3 regions of the Micromonospora sp. NPDC050695 genome follow, and region 3 is predicted to be linked to each of the others. Evidence: riboswitches for the same ligand, from Rfam matches in the RefSeq annotation. Region 3 holds a riboswitch; each other region holds the start of a gene.
What was found. Region 3 has a riboswitch for S-adenosylmethionine ahead of AB0H52_RS14390 (ABC transporter substrate-binding protein). Riboswitches for the same ligand answer to the same signal wherever they lie in the genome.
Positions count from the first base shown of each region.

Region 1 (10,031 bases), on a different contig from region 3:
TCTAGGGCGCTTGGGAGGCGACGACCACGGCGTCGGGCGGGGTGTCCGGGACCCTCCGGGCAGCCAGCCGACGCACCGCGGTGTTCAGGACGGCGATCAGGGGGACGGAGACCAGCGCGCCGGTGATGCCGGCGAGCACCACCCCGGCGGCGATACCGATGATCACCGCGAGCGGGTGCAGGGCGACCGCCCGCCCCATGATCAGCGGCTGGAGCACGTGCCCCTCGACCTGCTGCACACCGATCACCGCTCCCAGGATGATCAGCGCGGTGACCGGACCGCTGTCGACCAGCGCCACGAGCACCGCCACGCCGCCGGAGAGCGCCGCGCCGACGATCGGGATGAACGCGCCGAGGAAGACCAACGCGGCCAATGGGAAGGCGAACGGGACGTCGAAGACGACGAGGAAGATGCCGATCCCGACCGCGTCGATGAAGGCGACCAGCACGGTCGCCCGGACGTAGGCGCCCAGCGTCTGCCAGGAGGCCCGGCCGGCGTCGTCGACCTTCCAGCGGGCGGCCACCGGCAGCAGCCGGACCAGGAAGCGCCAGATCCGGTTGCCGTCGCGCAGGAAGAAGAACGTCGCGAAGAGCACCAGGATGGTGCCGGTCAACACCTCGGCCAGCGTTGCGGCGGTGCTCAGCGCGCCGCTGGTGAACTTCGAGGTGTTGTCGTTGATCCAGGCCTGTGCTTCGTCGATGTAACTGTTGAGCTGGGTGTCGGAGACGTGCAGCGGGCCGGTCTTCAGCCAGTCCTGGATCTGCCGGACGCCCTCGGAGGACTTCTGGCTCAGCTCCGGCACCCCGCGGATGAACTCGTTGACCACCAGGGTCAGCGTGCCGATCACCGCGGCCAGGCCACCGACCAGCACCACCGCCGTCGCCAACGACCGGGGCAGTCGGGCGCGCAGCAGCCAGCCCACCGCCGGGGCGAGCAACGCCGAGAGCAGCAGCGCGATGGCCAGCGGAATGATCACGATCTTGATGGTGCCGACGATCCGGAGCAGGGCCCAGGCCACCACCCCGATCACGATCAACCGCCAGCACCAGGCGGCGGCGATCCGCAGCCCGTGCGGCACGTCGGCGTCGTCCCGACTGGAGGTGGAGCTGTGCAGGTCAACTGGAGGTTCCGCGCCGACGACCGTGGCACTCGGCGGCGCGGGCGGCCCCGGCACGGCCGGTGAGGCCACCCGGACCGGCTCCGCGTCGTCGCTCGGCGTGTCCCGATCGGCGCGAACCGACTCCCGGCTTGACTGGTAGGCGCGGCGGAGCCGCCCGCGTACCCGCTCGAAGCGGCTCAAGCGCACCTCCTGGCAGAAGAATGGTCCGCCCACGGCGACAGGTCGGACAGCATACGTCCGTTCCCGACACCGTAGGGCAGTTCCGCCACACATTGCCCCCGCAGCCTCGGGCGTAACCACCGGCAATCGGCCGTCGGCGACACGGTAGCGTCTGCGTCGTGACCGCCGACCAGGATCTCGACGCCGGCCTGCCGATCCGCCTCCTGCATGACCGCGTGCTGGTACGGATGGAGGGCGGCGACGGCGAGCGTCGCTCCACCGCCGGCATCGTCATCCCGGCGACCGCCGCGGTGGGCAAACGGCTCGCGTGGGCCACCGCCGTCGGGGTGGGGCCGAACGTGCGCGCCATCGTCTCCGGCGACCGGGTGCTCTTCGACCCGGACGAGCGCTCCGAGGTCGAGCTGCACGGCCGCGGCTACGTACTGCTGCGCGAGCGGGACGTGCACGCCGTGGCCGCCGAGCGGGTCGAGAACGACTCCACCGGCCTCTACCTCTAGACGCCCCTCCCCCGCCGCGCGCCGTTTGCCGCGCGGCACGACGGGAAGCCATCCGGCGACCGTGGCCCTGGGGAGGGACGATGCCGGTATTCGTGAAGAAGCTGCTGACCTGGGGCAGCGTCGCGTTTCTGATCTACTTCATGGCGTTCCGACCCGACGGTGCCGCGCAGATGTTCAAGGCGATCGGGGCCGCGTTGGTCGCGATGGCGCAGGGCCTCGGTGACTTCCTCACCACCCTGATGACCTGAGCCGCCCCCAAGGCCGACGTCAGGATTGACCGGGCGTCCACGGCGACGCCGGCCGCAGACCGGGCCAGCCGGGCGGGGCGTACCCGATAGGAGGCGCGGGTGGCGCGGGAGCCAGCACCACCGGGATCGGCACCACCGGCTCGTCCGGCGCATCCAGCGAGCGTTGCGTGCCGTCCGGGAAGCGCAGGTGGTAGCGGCTGCCGTCCCAGACCCCCACCGGAGCCTGCGGGTCACGACCGACGAAGAACGATCGGTACGCGCTGATCGCATCCAGCAACTCCCGCTCCTCCCGAGCCGAGCGCTCCTGGTCGGCGGGCTTACGGTCCAGGCCGCGCAGCGTCCCGTCGCGCAGCAGCGCCAGTCGGGTCGCGGAGAACTGGTAGCCGCGCATCGCCCGCAGACCGGCGTCCCCGGCGACCCGGCGGGCCCAACTACGGGCGGCGTGCCGACGGCCGAGGCTGCTCAGCGCGGCCACCTCTGGTGGGGTCAACCAGCCGGCGCGGACGTAGTCCGGCAGCGTCCGCTCGGTGAGCCGCCCCTCCCAGGCGCGCAGCCACACCGCCAGCCCCACCATGCCGAAGAAGACCGGCACCATGAGGCCCAGGAAGCCGTACAGCATGATCACCGTCTCGCCGGTGGCCTGCGTCAGCGTGGGCAGCAGGTTCCAGGTGCCGTGCAGCATCATCGCCAGCAGCAGACCGCCGACCGGTGCGAGCACCCGTACCCGCCGGTCGGCCGTCCGGGCCGCGACACCCAGCCCCACACCGGTCATCGAGGTGAAGAGCGGATGGGCGAACCCGAACAGGAGGATCCGCACGATGAAGATGGCGATGACCTGCTGGGTGCCCGTCGCGGGGCCGTAGCGGTCGGCGCCGGCCGCGTAGCCGTACCCGCCCAGGTAGAGGATGTTCTCCACCATGGCGAAGCCCACCGCGGAGAGCCCGCAGTAGACCAGGCCGTCGGTGATCCCCGACCACTCCCGGCGGCGGAACACCAGGAGCAGGATCGGGCCGAGCGCCTTGGTCAGTTCCTCGATGAAAGGCGCCACCAGCACACCGGTGAGCGCGGCCGGCAACCCCCAGTCGGCGAAACGTCCGGCGGCGAACTCGTTCACGGTGAGCGAAGCGGCCGTGGCGACGAACGCGCCCCACGCGAAGCAGAACATCAGGTACTTCAGGGGCTCCGGCTCGTAGCGGTCCAGCCAGAGGAAGCAGGCGACCAGCACCGGCACCGGCAGGATGGCGGCGATCACGCCGATCAGCAGCGCCTGCAACCCGAGTGACTGGCCGAGCCGAAAGACCATGAACCCCGCGCAGGCGGCGATGAACAGCGCCACCCCGGCCAGCGCCAGGAACCGCCAACCCTTGCTGCGCGGCGGCATCCGGGGCGCCTCGCCGGTGGACGGAGCCGCCGACGCGGGCGGCGGCGACGGCAGGGGTGAACCGGGCGGGGTGTCGGCCATGCGGTCAGCGTAGCCATCCGCCGCCGACTGGTCCGGTCGCATCGGCAGCCGCTATGCTGCGGGCAGGTCACGAGCGCCAGCGTCAAGCCCCGGCTTGCTGGCCGGCAACCCTCGTCGAGTTCGCGGTGGGGTGCCCCGGGTGATGACCGGGCCCAGCCCGATCGGCGTGCTGGGCAAGCGCGGACCCCGTCCCGATGTCGCACCCGGGGTCCCTGACCCCGGAGGTTCCGGCGTGTCCGTCACTCTCGTACCCTCGCTGCCCGCCCTGCCCACCGTGGCGCCCGCGCCGCTCGACGTGCTGGGCGTGCCCGGCGAGATCAACCTGGACTACGCGGCCAGCGCGCCGTGCGCGCGGGCCGCGGCCGACGCGGTGAACGAGCTGCTGCCCTGGTACGCGAGCGTGCACCGCGGCGCGGGAGCGCTGTCGCGGCGCTGCACGCTGGCCTACGAGAAGGCCCGGCAGACCGTCGGCGACTTCTTCGGCGCCCGCCCCGACGACCATGTGATCTTCACCCGGAACACCACGGACGCGCTCAACCTGCTGGGTCGGGCGCTGCCCACCGGCACCACGGTTGTCACGTTCGCCGGCGAGCACCACGCGAACCTGCTGCCCTGGCCGCCCGGCTCGGTACGGCTGCCGGTGCCCGCCGACCCCGCCGGGGCGGTACGCGCCCTCGCCGCCGCCCTGACCGAGCTGCGGCGGGACAGCAACCCGGCGCTGCCGGTGCTGGTGTCGGTCACCGGCGCCAGCAACGTGACGGGCGAGCGGTGGCCGGTCGCGGAGTTGGCCCGGGTGGCCCACCGGCACGGGGCCCGGATCGCGCTCGACGCCGCGCAGCTCGCCCCGCACGCACCGGTCGACCTGCTCGCCCTCGACGTGGACTACCTGGCCGTGTCGGGCCACAAGCTGTACGCCCCGTTCGGCGCGGGCGTGCTGATCGGCCGGGCCGACTGGCTGGACGCGGCTCCGCCGTACCTGGCCGGTGGCGGCGCCACCAGCCGCGTCGGCCCGGCCACCCATGACGTGACCTGGGCGACCGGCCCGGCACGGCACGAGGGCGGCACCCCGAACCTGCTCGGCGCCGTGGCGCTGGCCGCGGTGTGCACGGAGCTGGCCGGCGCGGACCGTGCCGCGCTGGCCGCCCGCGAGCAGGCGCTGCTGGCTCGTCTGCGGGACGGCCTCGCGGCCCTGCCGCACGTGGTGGAACTGCGTACCTTCGGCCCGGACGCGCCCCGGGTCGGAATCGTCTCGTTCGTGGTCACCGGGTGGGACTCCGCCGAGGTGGCCGCCCGGCTGGCCGCGAGGCACCGCATCGGCGTACGCGACGGCCTGTTCTGTGCCCACCCGCTGGCCCGGCGGCTGCTCGACGAGGCGGCGGGGCGCAGCGGCCGACGGGACCTGCCGTCCACGGCGCTGCGCGCCAGCATCGGCCTGGGCAGCACCGCCGCTGAGGTGGACCGGCTGATCGAGGCGCTCGCCGAGCTGGGTTGAGTACGGTCAGCCGACGGGTGGGGCGGTGGGCGGTTTCGGCGCCTCACCCGGTTCGGCCGACTCACCGACGGGCCGCTCCTGCTGCTCCCCGAAGGCGGTGCGGATGCACCGGTTCGCCTCCTCCTGCTCGATCCCGGAGGCCACCAGCAGGTCACTGGCCGTGGTCCGGATCTGGGCGATGACGACGCTGCCGGAGAAGCCGACGCCCTCGCCGTACGCCCGGCCTGCCTCGCTGACCGCGCGCAGTGACCGTTCCCGGGCCTTCGCCGGCTCCTCGCCGGCGGCGAACTCGTGCTTGAGCAGCCGGACCGACTCGGCGAGGTGGCCGATCGCGTCCGGCATCGGATCGGGCACGGGTTCCTCGTCCTCGACCAGCGTGACGGACCGGCGGATCAGCGTGCCGCTGTTGCGCATCGCCCGGTCGATCGGATCGGCCGCCTCCGCGTAGTGGATCAGCTCGCTGCGGCGGTGCCAGCGGGCCGGGGAGAGGGTTGCCGTCTCCTTCGCGCCCTCGATCGCCTCGGACAGCGTGGCCAGTTCGTCCTTGTTGTTGCGCAGCCGATCCAGTGCCCGCTGGATGCTGGCCCGGTCCCGGCTGCGCAACCCGTCGGCGGTGACATCGAGTTGGGCGGCGAGCAGGTCCAGCGCCGGTCGGGCGGCGCGGTTGATCACTCGGAGCGGGTTCAGCGGCAGCAGCACCGCCGTGACCAGCAGCGCGATCCCACCACCGAGGAACGCGTCGACGAAGCGGGGAATCTCCAGGTTCTGGGTCGACGGGCTCAGCGTCACGATCAGCACCGCCGTGGCCGCCGCCTGGATGACGATGGCCACGCTCGCTCCGGCGAAGATGGTGAGCAGGATCGCCACGGTGACCACCAGGCCGAGCTGCCACGCCCCGGTGCCGAGCAGGTAGATCAGGAGGTCGCCGACGAACACCCCGACCCCCACCCCGACGATCAACTCCACGGTCCGGCGGAACCGCTGGCCGACCGACGCGGCCAGGGTGCCGACCGCCGAGATCGGCGCGAAGACCGGTTGCGGGTTGCCGAGCACCTTGTGCGAGATCAGGTACGCGAGCCCGGCCGCCAACCCGGCCTGCACGGCGAGTCCGCCGGCCATCCGTACCCGGTGCAGGCGGTCGTGCAGGGTGGCCCGGCCACGATGGCGCAGCTGCTCGGTGGCCTCGGCGATCCGGGCACCATCGATGTCCACCAACCCTTCGCGCAGCGCGGTACGCCGCATGATCGGAGGTCGTTTGTCCCGGGCCACGGCCATGGGCGCGACTACCCGTGCCAGGCGCGCTGAATCCTCCCGTCGGCACGCGGCGGGCCGATGCGGGAGACTCGTGCGGTGGTTGATCTGCTGGACCGGTGGCGGGCGGCGGCCCGGGATGCCGGCGCGAGGCCCGATGCGGAGACGACGCGGGCCGGGGAGCACCTGCTCGCCCGGTGGCGGGAGCCGCACCGGCACTACCACACGGTTGCCCACCTGACGGCCGTACTCGACGTGGTGGACCGGCACGCCGACCTGGCCGGCCGGGCCGACCTGGTCCGGCTCGCCGCCTGGTGCCACGACGCGGTCTACGACCCCCGAGCCGCCGGCGACGCCAACGAGCGGGACAGCGCCGCGTTGGCGGCGAGCCTGCTCACCGGGCTCGGGGTGCCGGCGTCCGCGGTGGTCGAGGTGCGTCGGCTGGTGCTGCTCACCGCCGGGCATGTGGTCAGACACCAGGACCGCGACGGCGCGTTGCTCTGCGACGCGGACCTCGCCGTGCTGGCCGCGCCACCGCAGACGTACGACCGCTACGCGGCGGCCATCCGACGGGAGTACGCGCACGTGCCGGAGCCGGCCTTCCGGGCCGGCCGGGCCGCGGTGTTGACCGGCCTGCTGGCGCTGCCCGCGCTGTTCCGGCTGCCGCCGCTGGCGCAACGGTGGGAACGGCCGGCCCGGGACAACCTGCGCCGCGAGCTGGCGACGCTCACCGACGCGCCGGCGGAAGCGGGCTGACGAGGTGCTTCGGGCGGCGCAGACCGGCGTCGCGGAGCAGCCGGACCAGCTCCCGGCTCGGCACCACCTGGGCACCGAGCCAGACCGCCGCCGCGAATCGTTCCGCCGGGATGTCGTAGTGGTCGCGGTCGAATCCGCGCCGGGGCGCGCCCAACGCCTCCGCGAAGGCGTGCAGCTCGGCGTACGAGACGTCGCTGATCAGGTGTGACCAGAGCCGGCCGCGCCACGGCCAGGCCGGCCGGTCCAGGTAGAGCATGGTGCACAAGTTATCCCGCCCAGTTGATCATGTTGATGATCGGCGACCGCCGACCTAGCCTCGGCTGCATGGCCCCCACCGGACTCCTCGACGACCTGCGCGCCGCGTTGGGCGAGAACGCCGTGCTCACCGACCCGGACCTGCTGCGGATGCACCAGCGCGACGAGGCGGACCTCTGCGTCGCCGGCACCCCGCTGGTGCTGACCCGCCCGCGCAGCACCGAGCAGGTGGTCGCCGTCGTGCGTGCGGCGGCACGGCACGGCGTACCGGTGGTGCCGCAGGGCGCGCGGACCGGGCTGGCCGGCGCGGCGAACGCGGTGGACGGCGCGGTGGTGCTCAGCACCGTCGCGATGGACGAGATCCGCGAGATCGACCCGGTGAGCAGGATCGCGGTGGTCCAGCCCGGGGTGGTCAACGCGACGCTCGCCAGGGCGGTGGCCCAGCAGGGGCTGTGGTATCCGCCGGACCCCGGCTCGTGGGAGTCGTCGACGATCGGCGGCAACGTGTCCACCAACGCCGGCGGCATGTGCTGCGTGAAGTACGGCGTGACCACCGAGTACGTGCTCGGCCTGGAGGTGGTGCTCGCCTCCGGTGAGGTGTTGCGCACCGGCCGGCGTACCGCCAAGGGTGTCGCCGGCTACGACCTGACCCGCCTCTTCGTCGGCTCGGAGGGCACCCTCGGGGTGATCACCGAGGTGACCGTGGCGCTGCGGCCCGCCCCGGCCGAGTCACTGACCATGGTGGCGGTCTTCGGCTCCACGGCGGCGGCCGGCGCGGCGGTGGCCGAGATCGCCGCCCGCGGGCTGACACCCAGCCTGCTGGAGCTGCTGGACCAGACGCACCTGCGGGCCATCGAGGCGTACCAGCCGATGGGGCTGCGGACCGACGCGCAGGCCCTGCTGCTGGCCGCCGCGGACACCGGCGCCCGGGCGGCGGACGACCTGAGCGCCCTGGCCGAGGTGTGCCGGGCGGCCGGTGCCGACGAGGTGTACGCGGCCACCGACGCGGTGGAGGCGGCGGCGCTGCTGCAGGCCCGGCGGTTGGCCCACCCGGCGATGGAGAAGTTCGCGGCCGACACCTACCCGGGTGGCAACGGTGGCCTGGTGATCGACGACGTGGCGGTGCCGCGCGGGTCGCTCGCCGCGCTGCTGGACGGTGTGGCCCGGATCGCGGCGGACTGCGACGTGCCGATCGGCGTGGTGGGGCACGCCGGGGACGGCAACATGCACCCGAACATCGTGGTCGACCGGGCCGACCCGGCGAGCCTGGAACGGGGCCGGCGGGCGTTCGACGAGATCATGCGGCTCGGCCTGGACCTGGGCGGCACCTGCACCGGCGAGCACGGGGTGGGGCTGCTCAAGCGGGACTGGTTGGCCCGGGAGATCGGGCCGGTCGGGATGCGGGTGCACCAGGCGATCAAGTCGGCGCTCGACCCGGACGGCCTGCTCAACCCGGGCAAGGTGCTCTGACCCGCCCGGGGTCAGCCCTTGACCTCGGCCGGGGTCGCCTGGGTGAGCAGCAGCAGGATCTCCCCGGCCACCACCGGTTGCTCCTCGCCCGGGCAGTCCTGGGAGGTGATCAGCCCCGCCGAGGTGAGCAGGCTCGACGTCAGCGCGTCGATGCAGGTCGCCCGGTACCGCCGGACCTGGTCGGTCTCCTGGGCCAGCTTCGGGTCGGCGAGCAGCACCTGGAGCCGTTGGGTCAACTCCGGGGCGAGCGTGCCACGGGAGGTGACCCCGTCACCGGCGCAGTCCAGGCACTGCCACGCCCCGTTGCGTTCCACGCTCAGGGTGCGCAGCGGGCCGTCGCTGCCGAGCCGCTGAAGCAGGCTGACCTGCCCCGCCGCGACGGTGGTGGGGACCTCGGGCAGCGACCCACCGGCCGCCGAGCCCACCGGTGGCTGCGCCTGCGATGTCTCGCCGGCGTCCCGGTCGAGCAGCGAGCACCCGGTCAGGGCAACGGCGAGCGCGGCAGCGAAAAGGGGGATGAGCAGACGGGAGCGCGCGCGGTCAAGCACGCGCGGAAACCTACCCCACCGTAGGTAGCGTCCGAAACCACCATCCGGGCCGGTATCGATAGTTACCCATCGGTAACGTTACTTTTCGGTCACCGAGCGGACGGTCGCACCGTGGCCTGGTCGTCGTCGCCACCCCGGTCCGCCGCGTAACCGCGGACGTCCGGAGCACCGAGCCGGGCCGCGTCCGCCGCCGCGTCGTCCGGCATCAACTGGGACTGCCGCTCCGCCTCCACCCGGGCGCGGTAGTGCTCGACCTCCCGCAGCCGGGTGTCCGCGTCCCAGCCCAGCACGGCACCCATCAGCTCGGCGGCGTGCTCCGCCGACTCCAGCCCCCGGTGGGTGGTCTCGAAGGAGATCCGGGTCCGCCGGGTCAGCACGTCCTCCAGGTGCAGCGCACCCTCGGCCCGCGCCGCGTACGCGACCTCCGCCGCCAGATACTCCGGTGCGCCGGCCAGCGGGGACGCGAGCAGCGGATCGGCGTCGATCAGCGCCAACAGATCCAGCGTGAGGGTGCCGTACCGCTCCAGCAGGTGCTCCACCACGCCCACCGGCACGCCGTGCCGGCGGGCCAGGTCGGCCCGGTCCCGCCACATGGCCGGGTACCCGTCGGCACCCAGCAACGGCAGGTCGGCGGTCCGCGAGGGACGGCCGTCGCCCAACCGGCGGACGGCCCGGTCGACCACGTCCGAGGCCATCACCCGATACGTCGTGTACTTGCCACCGGCCACGAGCAGCAGACCGAGCATCGGCTC
Region 1 covers NZ_JBFAHZ010000011.1:19,144-29,174, reverse strand. The annotation lists gene AB0H52_RS11100 (AI-2E family transporter) at 2-1,300, opposite strand; gene AB0H52_RS11095 (co-chaperone GroES) at 1,459-1,797, shown strand; gene AB0H52_RS11090 (hypothetical protein) at 1,878-2,045, shown strand; gene AB0H52_RS11085 (PrsW family intramembrane metalloprotease) at 2,065-3,549, opposite strand; SAM riboswitch class IV at 3,573-3,693, shown strand; gene AB0H52_RS11080 (aminotransferase class V-fold PLP-dependent enzyme) at 3,740-4,999, shown strand; gene AB0H52_RS11075 (FUSC family protein) at 5,006-6,241, opposite strand; gene AB0H52_RS11070 (metal-dependent phosphohydrolase) at 6,350-7,006, shown strand; gene AB0H52_RS11065 (DUF4031 domain-containing protein) at 6,978-7,262, opposite strand; gene AB0H52_RS11060 (FAD-linked oxidase C-terminal domain-containing protein) at 7,331-8,731, shown strand; gene AB0H52_RS11055 (hypothetical protein) at 8,743-9,279, opposite strand; gene AB0H52_RS11050 (glycerol-3-phosphate dehydrogenase/oxidase) at 9,369-10,031, opposite strand, start outside.
Region 1: linked by a shared signal. The riboswitch ahead of AB0H52_RS11080 (aminotransferase class V-fold PLP-dependent enzyme) and the one ahead of AB0H52_RS14390 (ABC transporter substrate-binding protein) in region 3 are both predicted to bind S-adenosylmethionine.

Region 2 (10,031 bases), on a different contig from region 3:
AGGCTGCCGACGATGACCACGGACAGGACGGTGACCAGGTCCGTGACGAACGTCTCCGGCAGCTCGGACGGTGAGCCGGGCTCGACCTGCGCCGCCCAGCCGGCCGACGGGTCCACACCCAGGGAGATCACCCCGAGCACGGCGGCCGGCAGCACCTGGGTGATCAGCATGATCGGCACCAACAGCCGCCACCCCCGGCGCAGTGCTCCCGCACACCGGGCGAACCAGCCGCCGATACCCATACCGGGCGGCGTGACCAGGGCGTCGTTCGGGTCGAACCCGTGACCCGGCGGGTACCAGCCGACCGGTGCCCCCGGATACCACTGCTGCCCCGGGTAGGGGCCGGCGCCGGGCGGGTATCCGCCGGTGGGCGGGAACGCCCAACCCTGCGGGGGCACCTGCGGCGTACCCCAGCCGCTCTGCGTGGGATCCCAGCCAGGCGGCGGGCCGCCGGGAACGCCCGGCCCGTCAGGCGGAGTGGGCGGGGGTGGCTGGTCGGTCATGAACCCTCCTCAGCATCGGCTGGAACGGTTCACGATCTTCCCGGGTGTGTGCCCGCACCGCAGCCGCGACGCGCGGGAGGAAAGGACTCAGGCGAGCAGGCGTACGCGCTCGGCCTGCGGGCCCTTCTGACCCTGCGCGATCTCGAACTCCACCCGCTGACCGTCGTCCAGCGCCTTGTAACCGTCCATCTCGATCGCGGAAAAGTGGACGAACACGTCCTGACCGCCGTCGACGGCGATGAAGCCGTAGCCCTTTTCGGCGTTGAACCACTTAACGGTGCCCTGTGCCACGGTGCACTTCCTCACTCTGCGCAGCGTTGCCTGCCCCGGCGCACGGCCTGGCCGAGCGCCCGCGGACCACCGCTCCAGCGATCGATGACGGCCGCTGAAACGGGTGACCGAAATCGCACGCTACACGAGGAGTGACGGCCGCGCACGACCACAAATCGGGCATCGTCCGGGCGGCCCGGCTGTGGGAGGTCGCGCAGGCACGCAGCGGTGTCGCGTACCTGAATGACCTGCTGGTCTGACCCCGGCCCACGGCTCAGAGGAAACGGCCGCGAAACAGCGGTCGCAGCTGTGGTAGGCATGCGGACATGACCACCGACACGGGCTCGCCAGCCCTGCGGGCGCAGATTCGCCGGGTCCGGCCGGCGGACGCCGCCCGGATGCGGGCGCTGCGCCTGGAGATGCTCGCCGACGCTCCGCTGGCCTTCCTGGAGACGATCGCCGACGCGGCCGCCCGGTCCCACGCGGAGTACGCGGCGCGGGTGGCGTACACCTCGCGCGGCGCGGACAACGCGCAGTTCGTGGCGGATCCGGGCGGCCGCTTCGTCGGGCACGCCGGGGGTACGGTCGCACCGCGCGAGGCCGGGCTCACCGTCATCTACGCGGTCTACGTCACGCCGGCCTGGCGGGGCAGCGGCCTGCTCGGTGAGCTGATCGACGGGGTGGCCGCCTGGTCGCGGGCCTGCGGCCGACCGGAGCTGCTGCTGGAGGTGGTGGTCGGCAACGACCGCGCCTACCGGGCCTACCAACGCCTGGGCTTCGAGGACACCGGCGTACGAGTCCCCCACCCCACGATCCCAGCCCTGACCGAGCTACAGATGCGCCGCCAAGCCTGAAACCCTCCCAGGGCAAAACCACCGTGCTGTTTCCCCAAGGCCGGATGCGTAAGCGACAACCGTGCCCACGAAGGGTTTCCGGGGCAGCCCGACCCGCGCAGGGATCAAGCCTGACCGCCCGGAGCGGGTCGGGCTGCCCCGGAAACCCCAACCGCAACTACACCGGACGCCGAGACTGCACGATCCGGAACCGATTCGCCACGTACGCCCCGTCCGTCAGCGCCGAATTCGCCGCCGCGTTGGCGCCACTGCCGTGGAAGTCGGAGAAGGCCGCCGACTGGTTGACGAAGACCCCGCCGGTCAGGTTGCAGGACAGGTGCACCCCGACCTCGACGGCGACCGCCTCGGTGGCGTCCAGCACGGCCTCGTCGGTCGAGTAGACCCCGGCGGTCAGCGCGCCCTTCTCGCCGACGGTCCGGCGCAGCAGCTCCAGGCTGTGCGCGGTGGAGTCGGTCGCGATGGCGAACGAGATCGGCCCGAACCACTCCCGGCCGTACGTCTCCGCGTCACCCGCGGTCAGCTTCACGATCGTCGGGGTACGCACCACCGCGTCGGCGTACGCCGGGTGGGCCACGGTCCGGGACTCCAGCACCGCCTCGCCGACCTTGGTCACCTCGGCCAGCCGCTCCAGCACCCCGTCGTTGACGATGGCGCCGGTCAGCTCGACGCCCCGGGCCGGGTCGGCGGTCAGCTTGCCGACCGCCGCGGCGATGCCGCCGGCGACCTCGTCGAAGCTCTTGTGCCCCTGGTCGGTGTCGATGCCGCCGGCCGGGATGAGGATGTTCTGCGAGGTGGTGCACATCTGGCCGCTGTAGAGGGTCAGCGTGAAGCCGAGGTTGCGGCACATCCCGGCGAAGTCGTCGGTGGAGTCGATGACGACCGTGTTCAGGCCGGCCTTCTCGGTGTACACCGACGCCTGCCGGGCGTGCGTCTCCAGCCAGTCGCCGTACTCGGTGGAGCCGGTGAAGTCGACGATCTTCACGGACCGGTGCAGGGCCAGGTCGCTGGCGAGCTTCTCGCCGGGCGCCTCGGCGGCCAGCAGGACCAGGTTCGGGTCGAAGCCGGCCTCGGCGAGCACCTCCCGGGCGTACTTCACGGTGACAGCCAGCGGCAGCACCGCGCGCGGGTGCGGCTTGACGATCACCGGGTTGCCGGTGACCAGCGAGGCGAACAGCCCGGGGTACGAGTTCCAGGTCGGGAAGGTGTTGCAGCCGATCACCAGCGCCACACCACGGGGCACCACGTGGAACGTCTTGGTCATCCGCAGCGGGTCACCCTTGCCGGCGGCCTTCTCCCAGCCCGCCGTGCCCGGGTGCCGGGTCATCTCGGCGTACGCGTACGCCAGCGCCTCCAGCGCCCGGTCCAACGCGTGCGCTCCGCCGGCCTGGAAGGCCATCACGAACGCCTGGCCGCTGGTGAACTGCACCGCGTTGGCCAGTTCGAAGATGTGCTTGTGCAGGCGGTCGAGGATCTCCAGGCAGACCCCCACGCGGGCCTGCGGGCCGGCGTCGCGCCAGGCGGGCAGCGCGGCGGAGGCGGCGCTGATCAGGTCGTCGGTGCCGGCGTGCGGGTAGCGCACGGCCAGCTCAACTCCGAACGGGCTCGCCTCGGTGGCGATCCGCTCGCCGGTGCCCGGCTGGTCGAGGGGGAAGTCGCCACCGAGGTATGCCTCGAACGCGGCCTTGCCGTCGGCGGCGGCGGTCTCGCCGTACACCCGGGGGCTCGGGGACTCGGGATAGGCGGACCAGTAGCCCCGCTCCGTGATCGCGGTCAGCGCACGGTTGAGGGTGTCGGCGTGCCTGTCGTACAGGGGATGCGGGGTCTCCGTCATGCCCGCCATCATGCCTGAGTCCGGTCCGCGAGCAGTAGCGCGAATGCCCGACAGCGGTGCATGCCTGAGTCCGGTCCGCGAGCAGTAGCGCCGATTCCCGTCAGAGGGTGAGCTGCCAGTCGGTCCAGGCGTCCACCGGGCGGAAGCCGAGCTGCTCGTTGATCGCCACCATGTAGCTGTTGCTGGCCGCGTTGAAGGTGTCGATCACCCGTACCGCCGGCTCGTGGGTGAGCAGGTGGTGCAGGTTCTCCGCCTTGGCGATGAGGCCGAGCCGGTGCCCACGGTGAGCCGGGTCGACGATGGTGATCTGCTGGAACGCGTGCCAGTCGGCGGAGGCGCCCACGTCGAGCAGGGTCCAGGCGACCAGCCGGCCGGACGCCTCGTGTCGCATTGCGAGGTGGTAGCGCCGCCGGCCCTTGGCGTCCAGGGCGCGCTCGTTGCCGCGGATGCGCTCGGCGTCCACCTGCTCCGGCTCCCACTGCACGTCCCCCATGGGGGCGTCCATCAGCAGCCGGCCGTCCAGGTAGGCGATGTCCGCCACGTACTCCGGTGGGGTCGTCCCCTGCCAGCAGACCGACCGGTAGCCCTCGGCTCGCGGTCGGGCCTCGGCGAGCGCCGCCCGCAGCGCGACCCGATCGATCTCTGCGACGTCGAGCCGGCGACGCACCTCGGCGAGGGCGGGCCGGGCGCCGGTGGTCGCGGCGAACGAGTCGCCCGCCACGCTTCGAGCCGGCCCGCCGGGCAGCGCGGAGACGGCCATCCCGACGACCCGCTTGCGGCCGTGCTCGCGCAGCAGGCGCACCCCGTACTCGTGCAACGCCCGACCGACGCCCCGCCGCCGCAGCTCGGGATGCACCACAAGCTCGGCGGTGGCGTTGTCGGTGTTGTCCAGGTGCGGCAGGTCCAGTTGGAGGTAGCCGGCCGGTACGCCGTCCAGCCGGGCCAGCGCCCAGAGCGATCGTGCGCCGGGTGCCGGCGTGTGGAACATCGCGTCGAAGCGCCGCCGGCAGAAGGGCGGGAAGTCCGGCAGGTCGACGTCGTTGGCGGCGGCCCCGATCCGGTACGCCTCGTCGACCGCGGCCCGGTCGGCTCCATCGAACGACACGATCGTGATGCTCATGCCGATGAGCCTGCACCCCGCAAAAGCGATCGGGCCAGCGAATTAATTCGCTGGCCCGATCGGACGTGGTCGGGAGGGACACTCGCACAACGCCTCCGGCGTTGGGTCGCAAGAACTTCAAAATTCTCCGGCGAAATGCCCTCCCGCACGGAGCATCTTGCGCCGTCCGGTTCCTGCCGTCAAGTCCATAGCGGTGGGTTTTCCACACTCACAGCGAAAAGCCAGTTACCCGGCGGATCGGCCCGATCCCCCGACCGGGCGATCCGCCATCCCCCGCCAGGCCACCCCGCCACGTCCCGTCCCGGCCGAGGGGTCAGCCGAGGAGGCCGGCGTCCCGGGCGGCGCGCAGGGAGGGCTTGATGTGGTGGGTCGGGCCGACCTGACCCGCCACCGCATCGATGGTCTTCAGGCCCTCGCCGGTGTTGAAGACGACGGTCTCGGCCGTCGGGTCGAGCCGACCGGACTCGACCAGCTTGCGCAGCACCGCCACGGTGACCCCACCGGCGGTCTCGGCGAAGACACCGGCGGTGCGGGCCAGATCGCGGATGCCGGCGCGGATCTCGTCGTCGTCGGCGTACTCCATCCAGCCGCCGGTGCGGCGGACCGCCTCCAGGGCGTAGAGGCCGGCGGCCGGGTCGCCGATGTTGAGCGACTTGGCGATGCCGGTGGGCTTGACCGGGGTGATCGTGTCGGTGTCGGCGTGCAGCGCGGTCGCGATCGGGTTGCAGCCGGCGGACTGGGCGCCGAAGACCTTCCAGCCGCCGGCCGGGGCCTCGACCAGGCCGATCTCGACCAGCTCGGAGAACGCCTTGTCAATCTTGGTGAGCAGTTCGCCGCTGGCCATCGGGATGACCACCTGGGCGGGGATCCGCCAGCCGAGCTGCTCGGCCACCTCGTAGCCGAGGGTCTTGGAGCCCTCCGCGTAGTACGGCCGGACGTTGACGTTGACGAACGCGGTGTCCTCGAATTCGTCGGTCTCCACCAGTTCGCCACAGAGCCGGTTGACATCGTCGTACGAGCCGTCGATGGCGACCAGCTCGCCGCCGTAGACGGCGGTGGTGATGACCTTGCCCTGTTCCAGGTCGCTGGGGATGAAGACCACCGAGGGCACCCCGGCGCGGGCGCCGTGCGCGGCCACCGAGTTCGCCAGGTTGCCGGTCGAGGCGCAGGCGAACCGGGTGAAGCCGAGCGCCTTCGCGGCGGTGAGCGCCACCGAGACGACCCGGTCCTTGAACGAGTGGGTCGGGTTGGCGCTGTCGTCCTTGACCCAGAGCGGTGCGGTGATGCCCAGTTCGGCGGCGAGGTGCGGGGCCGCCACCAGCGGGGTGAGCCCCGGGTCGAGGGTGACCCGGGTGGCCGGGTCCTGGCCGGCGGGCAGCAGCGCGGCGTACCGCCAGATGTTCTTCGGGCCGGCCTCGATCTGTTCGCGGGTGACGGTGGCCAGGGCGGCGGTGTCGTAGTCGACCTCGAGGGGGCCGAAACACTCGTAGCAGGCGTGCTGGGCGGCGAGCGGGTAGCGGGCCGAACAGGCGCGACAGACCAGGGCGCGGGCGGGGCTGGCGGAGGTGTCGATGCCGGGGGCGGCGAGCGTCGACGTCATGTCGAGGAGTCCTCTCATCTTTCCCCGCATCGCACGGTGCGGCGGGGACGGAATTGGCACCTGCCCCGCGGGTCGCTCAGCGGTGAGCGCGCGGGGTGGTTGCCGGGGCGTCGTCGGGCCGTATCCCTCAGCCCCTCTGGATGAGGTATGCAGTTGTGCGGTCGAGTCTAGGGTCAGCGGGCGCTCACCGCCACCGGGTCGACCACCGCGACCGGGTCGGTGACCGCGACCGGTTGCGGCAGGGCCGATGACCGGTTCCGGGCCGCCCGTGGCCTGGTGGCGAGGTTCGCGGCGATCAGGGCGGCGATCGTGATCGCGGCGCCGACCAGCTCGATCGGGTCCGGCCGGTAGCCGCGGGCGATCTGCACGGCGAACGTGGTCACCGGGACCAGGTTCATGAACAGGGCCGCGTTGGCGGCGCCGAGCCGCTGCACACCGGTGTTCCAGGCCAGGACCGCGATCACGGCGCCCACCGCCGAGCACGGCGAGTAGTGGGTAGGCAGCGGAGGTGGACAAGCTCTACCCCGGCCTGCTGGACGCGGTCCTCAGACCTGGCCTGCCGGCCTGACGCGGCACCGGCCCCGGCTCGCCGGACCTGGGCGGTTGCTACTGCTGCCGTTGATGAACGGACGCGCCCCGCGCGGTCGGGGTGCGGGACCTGCCGGGCGGACGCTGTGGAGTTGATGCGGTCAACGAATCACCCGGCACGGTGGCGGCCGACCCGAGCGCGCCGCCGGAGCCGCCTCGTCGAGGCTCCGGCGACGCGCGGCACGGGTGCGGTCAGACGGACACCGGCGCAGGTTCGGCCACCGGTGCCGACGGGGCCTCGGCGCGACGCCGGACGAGCAGCGTGTCGAGCGCCCAGGCGCCCGGGCCGAGTGCCGCGATCAGCAGGAACGACCAGCAGAAGAGCGCCGCCAGTTCACCGCCGTTGCGCAGTGGCAGCAGGGCGTCCGGCTGATGGACGACGAAGTAGGCGTACGCCATCGAGCCGGATGCGACGAGGGCGGCGGGTCGGGTGAAGAGCCCGGCCAGGTGCCGAGCGGTACCGCCTTGCCGGTCATCGGGTTGCCGCCGAACAACCCGAAGACCGAGGAGAGGCCGTGCAACGCGAACAGCAGGCCGATCACGATGCGGAACAGGGACAGGGTCGGCCCGCCGAGCCGAGAGACGTTCATGGAGACCTCCATGGATAGTGATCGATACCTATCAATGGTGAGGCATGAAGACATCGAAGTTCACAAGTTCATTGCTGGTGGGAAAATCCCCGGTAGAAACATGGCCAGCGACTGCGTCCACGGCGACGGACGGACGCTCGACACCCACGCCCTCAGCCGCGCCTACGCATGAACCCGACCCGCGCGCCCCGCCGGGTCAGCGCTCCGCCGTGGGAGCGCTCCCGAGGCCGGCAATACCGCCTGTCGAGCGGCCCGTACAGCCTGTGGAGTTGCCCCAGGCATGGGGCGTCGGTCGACCCGCGACAGAGCTCCCGCGCTGCTACGCCACCTCGCTGACCGGCGTGGCGTTGTTCTTGATCGAGCGGAGGATCGAGACCAAACGATCGGCGTCGGGGTTGGAGAAGAGCGCTTCGGGACCACGCGGGGCAACACCGTTGAACGGGGACTCGTAGAGGCGTCCCGGCTCCATCACACCGTTCACGGTCAGGTCATTGACGATCAGGTTGATGAAGTCGAGCTGGGCGGCGTTGAGGGTCCGGTCGACAAGGAACTCGCTGAACGCGTCCCGGGCCGCCTCGCGGTCCAACCCGACCAGTGAACGGATGAACAGGCCGAGCCCTTCGGAGGATCGCCGTGCCTGGTCGATGTCCTGCTTGTCGCCGACGCCGCTCTCGCCGAGCATCCGTTCCAGCTCGGCGAGGTCGGTGCCGGAGAGTTGGCGGTTGCGGCGCAACTTCTGCACGGCCAGGTGATCCTCGTGGGTACGCAGGTAGACGCGCATCTTCGCGCGGAAGCGTTCCAGGTCGGTGCCGACGGTCACCCCACTGAACGGCACCTCGACCTCCTGGTCGATCTCGTCGGCGAAGTTGGTGAAGACGAGGGTGCGACGCGCCTTCGGCACCAGCCGGACCAGGTCGCGCATCCGGCGCCGAGCCAGCTCAAGCATGGGCAGCGTGACGTCCTGCCACCACTCGTCACCGGCCACCTCGTCGAGCAGTTGGGCCCGTTGCTGGATCATCGGGATGGTGGTCTGCTCCAGCAGCGCCGAGGCGATCTCCTGGACCTCGGTGCGGTGCCGGTTGAACCGACTGTCGGGCACCAGCAGGCCGAGCTGCATGCGCAGGATCAACAGGTCGAAGCGCTTGGCCTCCTCGCCGTCGTCGCGGACTTCGCTGGGCAGGCCGGCGAGGCTACCGACGAGCTGCACTGACGCTTCGGGCGACAGCCGGTGCCAGTTGGCGATGTCGATGTAGTACTCGACGAGGCGGCGCTGCGAGCGCACCACCACGTTGTCCAGGCGCATGCCCTGGATCCGTCCGTGCAGGTCCCGGGCGATGTCCCACCGCAGCCCGGCTTCGCTCTGCGTACCATCGGATGCGTCGCTGTCGACGGCGTCGGCGGGTCGACGCTGGTCGAGTTGGCTGACCAGCTCGACCTTGGCTTTGAAGATCCGTTCGGTGAGTGACGGGCTGAGCGAGCCCTCGGTGGTGGTCGGGTCCTGGCTGAAGTACTCAAAGTTGCCGCAAAAGTCGAATACGAAGAAGTCTTTCTTGTGGATCCCGGGGGCATACAGGTCAAGTCGGAGGCGGGTGCCTCGGCCGAGCATCTGGGCGAACTTCGTCTTGGACCGCACGATCTTGAAGAACACCAGGTTGACGACGTCGGGAACGTCGATGCCGGTGTCGAGCATGTCGACGGAGATGGCGATGTGCGGCTGCTTGGCGGGCAGCGAGAAGGTGTCGATCAGGCCCTGCGCGCGCTCCACCCGGTGGGTGATGATCCGGGCGAAGTCGCCGCGGTAGTGCGGATAGTTGGCGTCGAAGCGGTTGGCGATGAACTTCGCGTGCTCGTTGTTCTTCGCGAAGATGATCGTCTTGCCGATCCGGTCACCACCGGCCACCCGGTGACCCCGGGTCATCAGGTATTCGAGGACCTTGTCCACGGTGTCGGCGTTGAAGAACCACTTGTTGACCGCCTCGGCGCTCACCTCGTCGGGCACGTCGACGTCGTCGCCCCATTCCAGCGCGTCCCAGTCGTCCTTCTGCTGCTCGGTCAAATCGTCGTAACGCAGGCCGGAGCGCTGGATCCGCAGGTCGACCGCGACCACCCGGGGCGGCACCAGATATCCCTCGGCGACGGCCTCCTCCAGGGTGTACGCGTCGGTGGGGACGCCATCGACCAGGTCGAAGAGCCCGTAGGTGTTGCGGTCGACCTCGTCCTTTGGGGTGGCGGTCAGCCCGACAAGCAGCGCGTCGAAGTAGGAAAAGATCGTCCGGTACTTCTGGTAGACCGACCGGTGTGCCTCATCGATGACGATCAGGTCGAAGTAGCCCGGCCCGAAGCGGCGCAACTCGCCGTCGGTCTGGTTGATCAGCCCCAGCATGGTCGGGTACGTCGAGACGTAAACCCGGCCTTCGCCGACCTTGTCGGCGGTCAGGTTGACGGTGGTCACGTCAGGCAGGTGCGCGCCGAACGCGTTGGCGGCCTGGTTGACGAGGGCCACCCGGTCGGCGAGGAACAGCACCCGCTTGACCCAGTTGGCCCGCATCAGCAGCTCGACCAACGCGATGACGGTGCGGGTCTTGCCCGCCCCGGTGGCCATCACCACCAGCGCCTTACGCTGCCAGTCCACCTCGAACGCCTCGGAGATCAACCGGATGGCCCGCTGCTGGTAG
Region 2 covers NZ_JBFAHZ010000011.1:1,439-11,469, reverse strand. The annotation lists gene AB0H52_RS11025 (hypothetical protein) at 1-503, opposite strand, end outside; gene AB0H52_RS11020 (cold-shock protein) at 591-794, opposite strand; gene AB0H52_RS11015 (GNAT family N-acetyltransferase) at 1,100-1,627, shown strand; gene paaN (phenylacetic acid degradation protein PaaN) at 1,785-3,458, opposite strand; gene AB0H52_RS11005 (GNAT family N-acetyltransferase) at 3,559-4,578, opposite strand; gene thrC (threonine synthase) at 4,892-6,178, opposite strand; SAM riboswitch class I at 6,190-6,325, opposite strand; gene AB0H52_RS10995 (EamA family transporter) at 6,352-6,651, opposite strand; partial or broken gene AB0H52_RS10990 (DoxX family protein) at 6,959-7,308, opposite strand; gene AB0H52_RS10985 (hypothetical protein) at 7,214-7,528, shown strand; gene AB0H52_RS10980 (DEAD/DEAH box helicase family protein) at 7,676-10,031, opposite strand, start outside.
Region 2: linked by a shared signal. The riboswitch ahead of thrC (threonine synthase) and the one ahead of AB0H52_RS14390 (ABC transporter substrate-binding protein) in region 3 are both predicted to bind S-adenosylmethionine.

Region 3 (10,031 bases):
CGTCGCGGGAGAGCGCGTTGAGCCGTTCACCGTCGATGCTCAGCACCCAGTGCGACAGGAAGCGCGTGTCGAACGAGAAGAGACCGACGGGAGCGTGCGGGTCGACCTCGATGTCACCCTGGGCGTCGCTGATGGCGAACGCGTTGCCGGCGATGACGTGCACGAGTTCCTGCCTCATGGCCGCCGCCCTTCCCGTGCGGCCAGGGCGGCCCGCCCCAACTCGCGCGGATGACGGGCGCCGCGCGGCCCGGGGAAGATCCGCCTCAGCAGCATCAGCAGCCGGATGTCGCCCTGCACGGTCAGGTCGTTGCGCAGCATCGCGGTACCGGGAGGCAGCTCACCGTTGGCCAACTGGTCGAAGACCGCCCGGTCGGCGCGGACCACCAGGTCGGCGTCGTCGGCCGATCGGGTCACCCGGACGTGCTGGTCGGCGATCGTCAGGTACCAGTGATCGGTGCATCCGTCCCCGCGGATGTCCAGCCGCATCGTCCCGGTGGTCGTCTCCGGCAGGTCGGGACGCCGACCGGTGTCCAGCTCCTGCAGGTACCGCGCCGTCGACGTGCCCATCGCGTCGCCCCTCCCCCCGGTTCTCCGCAGGATCCCCCGGGCCGGGGTGAGCCCGGTTCACCCGGATGGGGTGACCCGGCGGAGGCGGGCCGCGCGGTCGTGCCCGTTTGCCGGCCGGCGAGGTGGGCAGCCACGGGCAGGTGGAGACGGACGGAGGAACCGGATGCGGGCGCTGCGGTTGCGGGAGTGGATGTCGAAGCCGGAACTGGTCGAGGTCGACGAACCGACGGCCGGGCCGGGACAGGTCGTGGTCCGCATCGGCGGCGCCGGCGCCTGCCACTCCGACCTGCACCTGATGGACGAGTTCGAGCCGGGAACCCTGCCCTGGAACCCGCCCTTCACGCTGGGGCACGAGAACGCGGGGTGGGTGCACGCGCTCGGTGACGGGGTGACCGGGCTGTCCGTCGGGCAGCCCGTCGCCGTCTTCGGCGCGTGGGGCTGCGGCACCTGCGCCCGCTGCCGGGTCGGCGTCGACCCCTACTGCGAGAACCCGGCCGGCGCCCCGGTGCCGAGCGGGGGTGGCGGGCTCGGCCTGGACGGCGGCATGGCCGAGTACGAGCTCGTCCCGGACGCCCGGCACGTCGTGCCGCTGCCCGACGGGTTGGACCCGGTGCACGCCGCGCCGCTCACCGACGCCGGGCTCACCCCGTACCACGCCATCCGGCGCTCCTGGCCCAAGCTGCCGCCGGGCAGCACCGCCGTGGTGATCGGTGTCGGCGGCCTCGGGCACGTCGGGATCCAGATCCTCAAGGCCACCACGGCGGCCCGGGTGATCGCGGTGGACACCCGGCCCGAGGCGCTGCGGCTGGCCGAGGAGTGCGGCGCCGACCGCGGCGTGACCGCCGGCCCGCACGCCGCCGAGGAGATCCGGCAGGCCACCGGGGGCCGGGGCGCGGACGTGGTGCTCGACTTCGTGGGTGCCGACGCCACCCTCGCGCTCGGTGTGGCGGTGGCCCGCACCGTGGGAGACCTGACCATCGTGGGGATCGGTGGCGGCACCCTGCCGGTGTCGTTCTTCGGCGTGCCGTACGAGGTGAGCATCGCGACGACCTACTGGGGGAGCCGCCCCGAGCTGGTGGAGGTGTTGGACCTCGGCGCCCGGGGCCTGATCCGGCCGGCCATCACCACATTCGCCCTTGAGGACGCGCTCGACGCGTACCGCCAGATGCGCGACGGCACGCTGGAGGGCCGCGCGGTGATCGTGCCCTGAGCCCGGCGGACGCCGCCGTCAGTCGGTCTCGACGAGACCGCGGAGGTAGGCGGCCTGGCCGACGTGCTGCAGGTCGTCCTCGGCGACGCTGACCAGCCGCACGCCGAGGGTGACCGGCGGATCCCACGACTCGTCCACGACGCGGTCCAGGTCCGCCGGGCCCAATCCGGTCACCAACGATCGGGTACGCGCCGACACCGCCGCGTAGTAGTCGATCAGCGCCTGGGCGCTCTCCGGGCGCACGGCCGCGACCTGCGCGGGTGAGTGCCCGAAGCCGGTGTCGTCGGGGTCCGGGGTGAGCCCGAAACGGCCCGCCCAGTCGCCGCTCACCCAAATCTGCTCGGCGTCGAGCAGGTCGGCGACGTGGTGGTCCTGCACGCGGGTGAGGTGCCAGACCAGCCATCCGATCGAGTTGGCACCCGGTCCGGGCCGGTGGAGCAGCTGGTCGGGGCTGAGGCCGTCGACCGCGGCGCGGACGAGGTCGGGCAGCCGGTCGTACATCTCGGTCAGCAGGTCACTCACATCCACGAGCCACGCCTCCAGATCGGTGTTCGATCAACGTACCGCCGACACGGGCGGTCAAACCCCTGCCGCTACGGTGATCACGTGGTCGCGGCGCTGGAGTTGTATCTGGACCCGGACGCCACCCGTCGGATCCGGGTGCTGTGGGACGCGCTGGAGGCCGAGGGCGTGCAGAGCATGCGCTCGCTGCTGGAGCAGCGCCACCGCCCGCACGTCTCGCTCGCGGTGGCGCCCCGCTTCGACCCGGGGCAGGTCGCCGCGGCGCTGCGGGGGACGGTCGTGGCGGCCCCGCTGCGGCTCGACTTCCAGCACGCCGGGCAGTTCGTCGGCCGGGTGCTGTGGCTCGGCCCGGCGCCCACCCCGGAACTGCTGGCGCATCAGCGGCTGGTGTACGACCGCCTCACCGCCGCCGGCATCCCCCTCGCGGAGCACTACCAGCCGGGCCGCTGGGTGCCGCACTGCACGCTCTCGATGCGGGTGCCGAACGCGCTGATGGCCGCCGCGGTGCGCCGCTGCCTGGAGGTGCTGCCGATGGCCGCGACGGTGGTCGGTGCAGCGCTCACCGACCATGCGCGCGGCATCGCCCACCCGCTGCCCTGACGGTCCGGGAGACCTTCGGCGTCCTCGGTGCACGAGCACGTCGGCGCGGACGCCCCGGGCGGCCAGGCGTGCGGAGCGCGTCATCCCACGCGTCGCCGTCGCGCCACCGTCGCCCCCAGCACTCCCGTGAACGTGAGCACTCCACCGGCCACCAGCAGCAGGCGCGGGCCCAGCGGGGCGAGCACCCCGGCCAGGCCGGTGCCGAGCGAGGCGGCGGCCACCTTGAGCGCCGCCGTCGACACGAACACCTGTGCCCGCACGGCGTCCGGCGCGTACGCCGACCGGGCGGCCAGGGTGGCCGTGAAGAACGGCGCGGTCGCCGCTCCGGCCAGCGCGAAGGCGGCGACCGCCACCGGGAAGCCCGGCACGGCGGCACAGAGCGCGACCGCCACCGCGCCGATCGCCGCCCATCGGACGGTGAGCCGCTCCGGCTCGCCGGTCAGCGGGAACACCGTGACCAGGAGCGCGGCGGCCAGGTTTCCGGCACCGTAGGCGGCGGCCAGCAGCGCACCGGAGACCGCCTCCCGGCCGAGGTCCGCCGCCAGCGCGACGGCGAGCACCGACATCGCCCCGCCGGTGACCGCGGCGACCGTGGTGACCCCCGTGACGCGGCGCAGCGGCCCCCGACCCAGCAGCGCCCGGAGTGCCCCGCGCGCGGCGGGCGCGCGGCCCGGCGGCCCCTGCCGTCTCGGCCCCGCCGTCGGGAGCGTGCCCACCAGAGCCGCCGCGACCAGGGTCGCCGCACCCAACCCGACCAGGCACATCCGAGGCCCGGCAACGGCGGCGAGCACCGCCACGGCGGCCGGGCCGGCGCTGCCACCCACCCCGTACGTCACCGCGTCCCAGCCCTGACCCCGGCGTTGCGCCCGCTCGTCCGCGTCGAGCAGCGCCGCCAGCCGGCTGCTCAGTCCCCCCGTCAGCAGCGGCCCGCAGGCCCCGGCCACGATCAGCAGCGCGGCCGGCACACCAACCGGCACCCGTCCGAGCAGCAACGCGGCCGCCGCGACCGCGACGGCGTACGTGGCGAAGCCGGCAGCCAGCAGGCCCCGGCCGTCCGCGGCCCGGTCCAGCCGCCGGGCGAGCACCGGCCCGAGCAGGTGTGGTGCGGTCAGGCAGGTGGCCAGCAACCCGCCGAGCAGCGCCGGACGGCTGGACCCGACCTCCGGGAGGGTGGCCAGCAGGATCACCCCCACCGCGGCACCGGCGTCGGCACCCCGTGCGAGCGTCGCCGCGACGAGGTAGTGGGGTAACGCTCGGCGTCCGCGAACGGCCGGCGCGACCGTGTCGAGAGAGCTGCTCACCCCTGCGCTGCTACCCGGCCCGGCCCGCGAACCAACATCGGGGCGTGATGTCCGGTTTGGCGGGCGACAGTCGGGAAACCGAAAACAAGCGGTGCGGATGCGGCCGCGCGTGGGATGGTTCGACATGGATGCCGTACCGGTGGTGACCTGCTCGCGCGTGGGGTGACCCGGCCGGTGGCGCGGGCGCACACACCGCGCCGCCCGCGGCGGCTTCGACGACGAGAGGCAGTGCCCATGCAGGCTCAGCGCAGGCCACCGCGCACGGAGCGGAGCCAGACCCGGGACGACCGGACCGGGGGCGGCATGACCGGGGCGGCCACGCCACTGACGATCTGGGCCGCTGCCGTGCTGCTCGGCCGGATCGGGGCGGGCGACGACGACAGTGATGACGAGCGGCACATCCTGCGCGGCATCGAGTGAGCACCGCCTCCCGGGGTCAGAGCCAGCCGCGCCGCTTGAAGACCAGGTAGAGGGTGCCGCAGACCAGCACCATGAGCAGCAGCGCGAACAGGTACCCGAAGCGCCAGTTCAGCTCCGGCATGTGGACGAAGTTCATCCCGTACACGGTGCCGATGAGGGTGGGAGCGAACAGGATCGCGGCCCAGGAGGAGACCTTCTTCAGCTCCTCGTTCTGCGCGTAGCTGGCCGCGGTGAGGCTGCGCATCTCCTCGTTCTGCTGCTGTGAGACGAGGGTGGCGTTGACGGTGAGGATGTTCTGCAACAGGTGCCGGAAACCGTCCACCCGTTCCACCACCTGGGTGAGGTGATCGGTCACGTCCCGCAGGTAGCGGCGCAGTTCCTCGTCGGAACTGCCGGCGCCGTCGGCCAGTGCGCCGAGCACGGTGAGCAGCGGGCGGGCGGCACGCTGGAACTGGATGACCTCCCGGCTGAGCCCGTAGATGCGCCGGCTGGCGTTCGGGTCACCGCCGAACACCTGGGTCTCGATCTCGTCGATGTCGTTCTCCAGACCGGCCACCACCGGCGCGTACCCGTCGACCACCTGGTCGAGGATCGCGTACAGGACGGCCTCCGGGCCGCGGGCGAGCATCGGCGCGTCGGTTTCCATCCGCCGCCGCACGGCGGCCAGGTCCGGGGCCTCGCCGTGCCGGACGGTGACCACGAATCCCGACCCGATGAACAGGTGCAGCTCGGAGAACTCGACCTCCTCCCGCAGGTCGTCGTAGCGGGCGGCGCGCAGCACCACGAACAGGGTGTCGCCGTACCGTTCCAGCTTGGGCCGCTGATGGGCGTTGATCGCGTCCTCGACCGCCAGGTCGTGCAGCCGGAACTCCCGGGCCAGTGAGGTGATCTGGTCGATGTCCGGCCGGTACAGGCCGATCCACGCCATCGCACCGTCCTGCTCCTGCTCCTGCAGGCAGCGGTACGTCTCGGCGAGGCCGGACGGCGACGCGAACCGGTGCCCTCGGATGTAGACGGCGCTGTCCGCCATGCCACCGGAGGGTGGGGCGGCCGGCTCGGCCGGTGGCGGTACGCCGACGCGGGTCTCGTGGACGTCGAGCTGGCGGCCGAAACCACCACCGGGGCGGAAGCGACGGTTGCCGGCCATGACCCGCCCCTCCCCGGTGACGTCCCGCCCGGCGGCCTGCCGACCCGACCGGACAGGTCGGTGCGGGGCGCCGGAGGCGCTGCATCCCCCCTGCCCCCGAGGCGAAACCCGACCTGGCGGTCCGCCCGTCGCGGACGGTGAGCGTGGTCATAACGACTGGACGATGCACCGGTCGCGGCTGCTAGCCTCGGCGCAGGTCATGAGCGCCAGCGCGAAGCCCCGGCTCGCTGGCCGGCAACCCTCCTCCGCGGTGGGGTGCCCCGGGTGAAGACCAGGCACCGGCAGGACGTCGGTGCAAGCGTGGCCTGGCACCCAGGTCAGCACAGACCCGGGAGACCGTATGCGCATCCTCAGCTCCACCCCAGCGGACGACCGCGTCGACCGGCGCTCGCCGGCACTGACCCGGCGTCGGCACGTGGACATGATGCGAATGTGCAGCGCGGCGTGTCGTCGCCGCACCGCGCACTAGCGCGTCCCTCTTCCCGCACCCATTTTCCAGCGGTACGCCCACCGGGCGCACCGTCAACGGCGCGCGTCCGTGCCCGCCGTTGCGTACCCCTTCGGAGACACCTGTGCGATTCCTTCCTGCCCTGACCCGTGCCGCCGCCCTGGGCGCGGCCACCATCCTGGCCGCCACGGCGCTGACCGCCTGCGGCGACGACGCCTCGACCGACGAGGCCGCCAACCCGTACGGCCTGGCCCAGCCGGGCGTGCTGCGGGCCGGCACGCTGACCGACGCCCCGCCGAACGTGTACCTCAAGGACGGTAAGTTCACCGGCTTCGACAACGACCTGCTGACCGCGGTGGCCAACAAGCTCGGTCTCAAGGTCGAGTTCGTCGGCACCGACTTCTCCGCGCTGCTGTCCCAGGTCAACAACCACAAGTTCGACGTGGGCAGCTCCTCGATCACCATCACCGAGGCACGCAAGAAGACCGTCGACTTCGGCAACGGCTACGACTTCGGCTACTTCGGCCTGGACGTCCCCGCCGGTTCGCCGATCACCGGCTTCGACCAGCTCGCCGGCAAGCGGGTCGTGGTGGTCCAGGGCACCGTCCAGGACGACTACGCCACCGGCAAGCAGCTCAACCCGGTGCGGGTGCCGGACTACAACGGCGCGATCAACCAGCTCAAGGCGGGCACCGCCGACGCGTGGATCGCCCCCGCGGAGATCGGCGAGAAGTCGGCCGCCGACAGCAGCGGCAAGATCACTGTTGCGGCCAAGCAGCTCAGCCCGGCACCGACCGCGTACGCCGTGGCCAAGGGCAGCGACAAGCTGCGCGAGGCGCTCAACAAGGGCCTCGACGAGGTGATCGCGGACGGCACCTGGAGCCGGTTGCAGGCGCAGTACTACCCGGGTCGGCCGATCCCGGCGGACTTCAAGCCGGGCAGCGGCACCGTTGCGGCGCCCACGACGTCGGCGTCCGCGTCGGCCGCCTCCTGAACCGGTGACGAGCGAGCGGGGCGGTAGGAGAGGCGACCGATGGATCCGTTGAGCACCCTGTGGGAGACGTTCTTCGACGTCGACGCCATGCGTGAGGCGCTGCCCGAGATGCTGACCGTCGGGTTGCCGAACACGCTGATCCTGGCGGTCTCCGCCGCCCTGCTCGGCTCGGTGCTGGGCCTGCTGCTGGCCGTCGCCGGCATCTCCCGCAGCCGGTGGCTGCGCTGGCCGGCCCGGGTCTACACCGACGTGTTCCGGGGCCTGCCGGCCGCGGCGACGATCCTGCTGATCGGCGTCGGGCTGGCACCGCTGGGCATGCAGGTCTGGGGGCCGGACCCGTACCCGCTGGGCATCCTGGCGCTGTCGTTGATCGCGGCCGCGTACATCGGGGAGATCTTCCGCTCCGGCATCCAGTCGGTGGAGGCCGCGCAACTGGAGGGTGCCCGCGCCCTCGGTTTCTCCTGGTCCGACGCGATGCGGCTGGTGATCATCCCGCAGGGTGTCCGGCGGGTGCTGCCGGCCTGGGTGAACCAGCTCATCGCATTGATCAAGGACTCCAGCCTGGTCTACTTCCTCGGCCTGGTGGCCAGCCAGCGGGAGCTGTTCCGGATCGGGCAGGACTACGCGGCCACCACCGGCAACGAGTCCGCGCTGCTGCTGGCCGGGCTCTTCTACCTGGCCCTGACCGTGCCGCTGACGCACGTCGTCAACTGGATCGACGGGCGGCTGCGCCACGGCCGGCCGGCCACCGCGCCCGCCGACGAGGACGAGGACGACACCGACCCGGCGCTGGCCGGCGCCCCGGAAGGAGACCGGCGATGACCACCTCCGTCAGCCTGGAGGCTCGGGACGTACACCTCGCCTTCGGGCCGAACCGGGTGCTGCGCGGCGTCGACCTCACCGTGCGGCGCGGTGCGACGGCCTGCGTGATCGGGCCGTCCGGGTCGGGCAAGTCCACTCTGCTGCGTACCCTCAACCGCCTGATCGAGCCCGATCGCGGCGACGTGCTGCTGGACGGGCGCAGCGTGCTGGGCGACGACCCGGACGCGCTGCGGCAGCGGATCGGCATGGTGTTCCAGCAGTTCAACCTGTTTCCGCACATGACCGTGCTGCGCAACGTCACCCTGGCGCTGCGCCGGCTGCGCAAGCTCGGCGAGGACGAGGCGGACGCCCTCGCCCGCGCCCAGTTGGAGCTGGTGGGGCTGGCCGGCAAGGCGAACTCCCGGCCGGCCCAGCTCTCCGGCGGCCAGCAGCAGCGCGTGGCGATCGCCCGTGCATTGGCGCTGAAGCCCGAGGTGATGCTCTTCGACGAGGCCACCTCGGCGCTCGACCCCGAGCTGGTCAAGGGGGTGCTCGCGGTGATGGCCGACCTGTCCGCCGCCGGGATGACCATGGTGGTGGTGACCCACGAGATGGGGTTCGCCCGGCGGGTCGCCGACACCGTGGCCTTCATGGACCGGGGTGTGGTCCTGGAGGCCGGCCCGCCCGAGGCGATCTTCGAGCGGGCCGAGCATCCCCGGCTGCGTCGGTTCCTCGCGCAGGTGCTCTGAGCGCGGCGGCTCAGCCGGCCTGGCGGCGCAGGTGCGCGGCGAACGCCGTCGGATCGCCGAGCAGCACGAGGATGGCGTTGCGGTAGGCGACCGACGCCCACAGGTGCAGTTCCTCGTCGTCCAGCCCGCCGAACGCCGTCGACAGGGCCTTGCGTCGCCGCCGGTCGAGCACCTTGTGCGGACGCGCCAGCAGGTCACCCTCCCGGCGCAGCGCCTGCACGTAGGCGGCCACCGCGTCCTGGTAGTGCCGACCGGCGACCCGTTCCAGCAGGGTGAACTCGAAGACGTGCAACGCCGCCTCGGACTCCCAGTAGGCGCTGTCGCGCTCCGGTGCGGCCGCGACGTGCCGGCCCATCGCGTGCCGCGCCTCGTACAGCAGCAGCACGCCCCGGCCGGTGGTGCTCAACGGGCGGCGCGGCGCCGGCAGCCGTAGCGTCCGCACCGGCGCCGCGCCGACCAGGTCCACCGCCCCGGCGTACGACGGCATCCGCTGCGAGCCCGCGCCCAGCTCCGGCACCAGGCACGCCCGTTGCGCGTAGGCCAGCGGACCGCCGGTGGGCAGCGACCGCACCGCCGCGGCGTGCAGCTCGGTCAGCGGGCGGTCGTCCGCGGCCCGATCCGGAGCAACGGTGAGGACGAGACCACCGGCACCGGGCACCGGCACGCCCAAGACGCAGGACGTGCGCAGGAACGCCCAGGTCGCCGCCGCCTCACGGACCCCGCTCGCCACGGCCTGCGCGTCGGCCCGCCAGTCCCGGGCGATGCGCAGCCGCTGCCGCAGGTCCGCCGTCGCGGCGGCGTCGTGCGGGTACAACTCACGCAGCGCCCGGGGCAGTGCTCCGGGGCGCAGATCCAGCAGGTCGCCCGTGGGTGCGGGCACCGCGTGCCGCGCGCAGTCGGCATCGGTGTGCGGGTCACCGTCGACGGCGTGGCAGTCACCGAGCCAGCTCTCCCCCGCCGAGCCCGCCCGTCGGGCGAACGCCAGATGAGGCAGTCGGCCGGTCCGCAGCACCGTCTCGTACTGCGGGCGGGCACGCCCGGCGCGCATGACGTCCAGCGGGAGCACCGGCGCGAGCGCCAGCACCGCCTCGAGGACCAGGCAGTGCGGGCAGGAGTCGCGTACGCGGTAGCGGCGCAGATGGTCGACGCCGGGCTGCTCCCACTGGACGCCGATGACGGCGTCGCCCTGCGCCATCAGGTACAGGAACTCCGTCGCGGTACGCGCACGGGTGACCGAGGTCAGCTCGTCGAGGAACTCCCGTTCGGTCACCA
Region 3 covers NZ_JBFAHZ010000015.1:2,367-12,397, forward strand. The annotation lists gene AB0H52_RS14350 (glycogen debranching N-terminal domain-containing protein) at 1-178, opposite strand, end outside; gene AB0H52_RS14355 (SCP2 sterol-binding domain-containing protein) at 175-567, opposite strand; gene AB0H52_RS14360 (NAD(P)-dependent alcohol dehydrogenase) at 731-1,777, shown strand; gene AB0H52_RS14365 (DUF664 domain-containing protein) at 1,796-2,305, opposite strand; gene AB0H52_RS14370 (2'-5' RNA ligase family protein) at 2,384-2,899, shown strand; gene AB0H52_RS14375 (MFS transporter) at 2,980-4,200, opposite strand; gene AB0H52_RS14380 (hypothetical protein) at 4,429-4,620, shown strand; gene corA (magnesium/cobalt transporter CorA) at 4,637-5,767, opposite strand; SAM riboswitch class IV at 5,963-6,074, shown strand; gene AB0H52_RS14390 (ABC transporter substrate-binding protein) at 6,340-7,209, shown strand; gene AB0H52_RS14395 (amino acid ABC transporter permease) at 7,249-8,031, shown strand; gene AB0H52_RS14400 (amino acid ABC transporter ATP-binding protein) at 8,028-8,759, shown strand; gene AB0H52_RS14405 (hypothetical protein) at 8,770-10,031, opposite strand, start outside.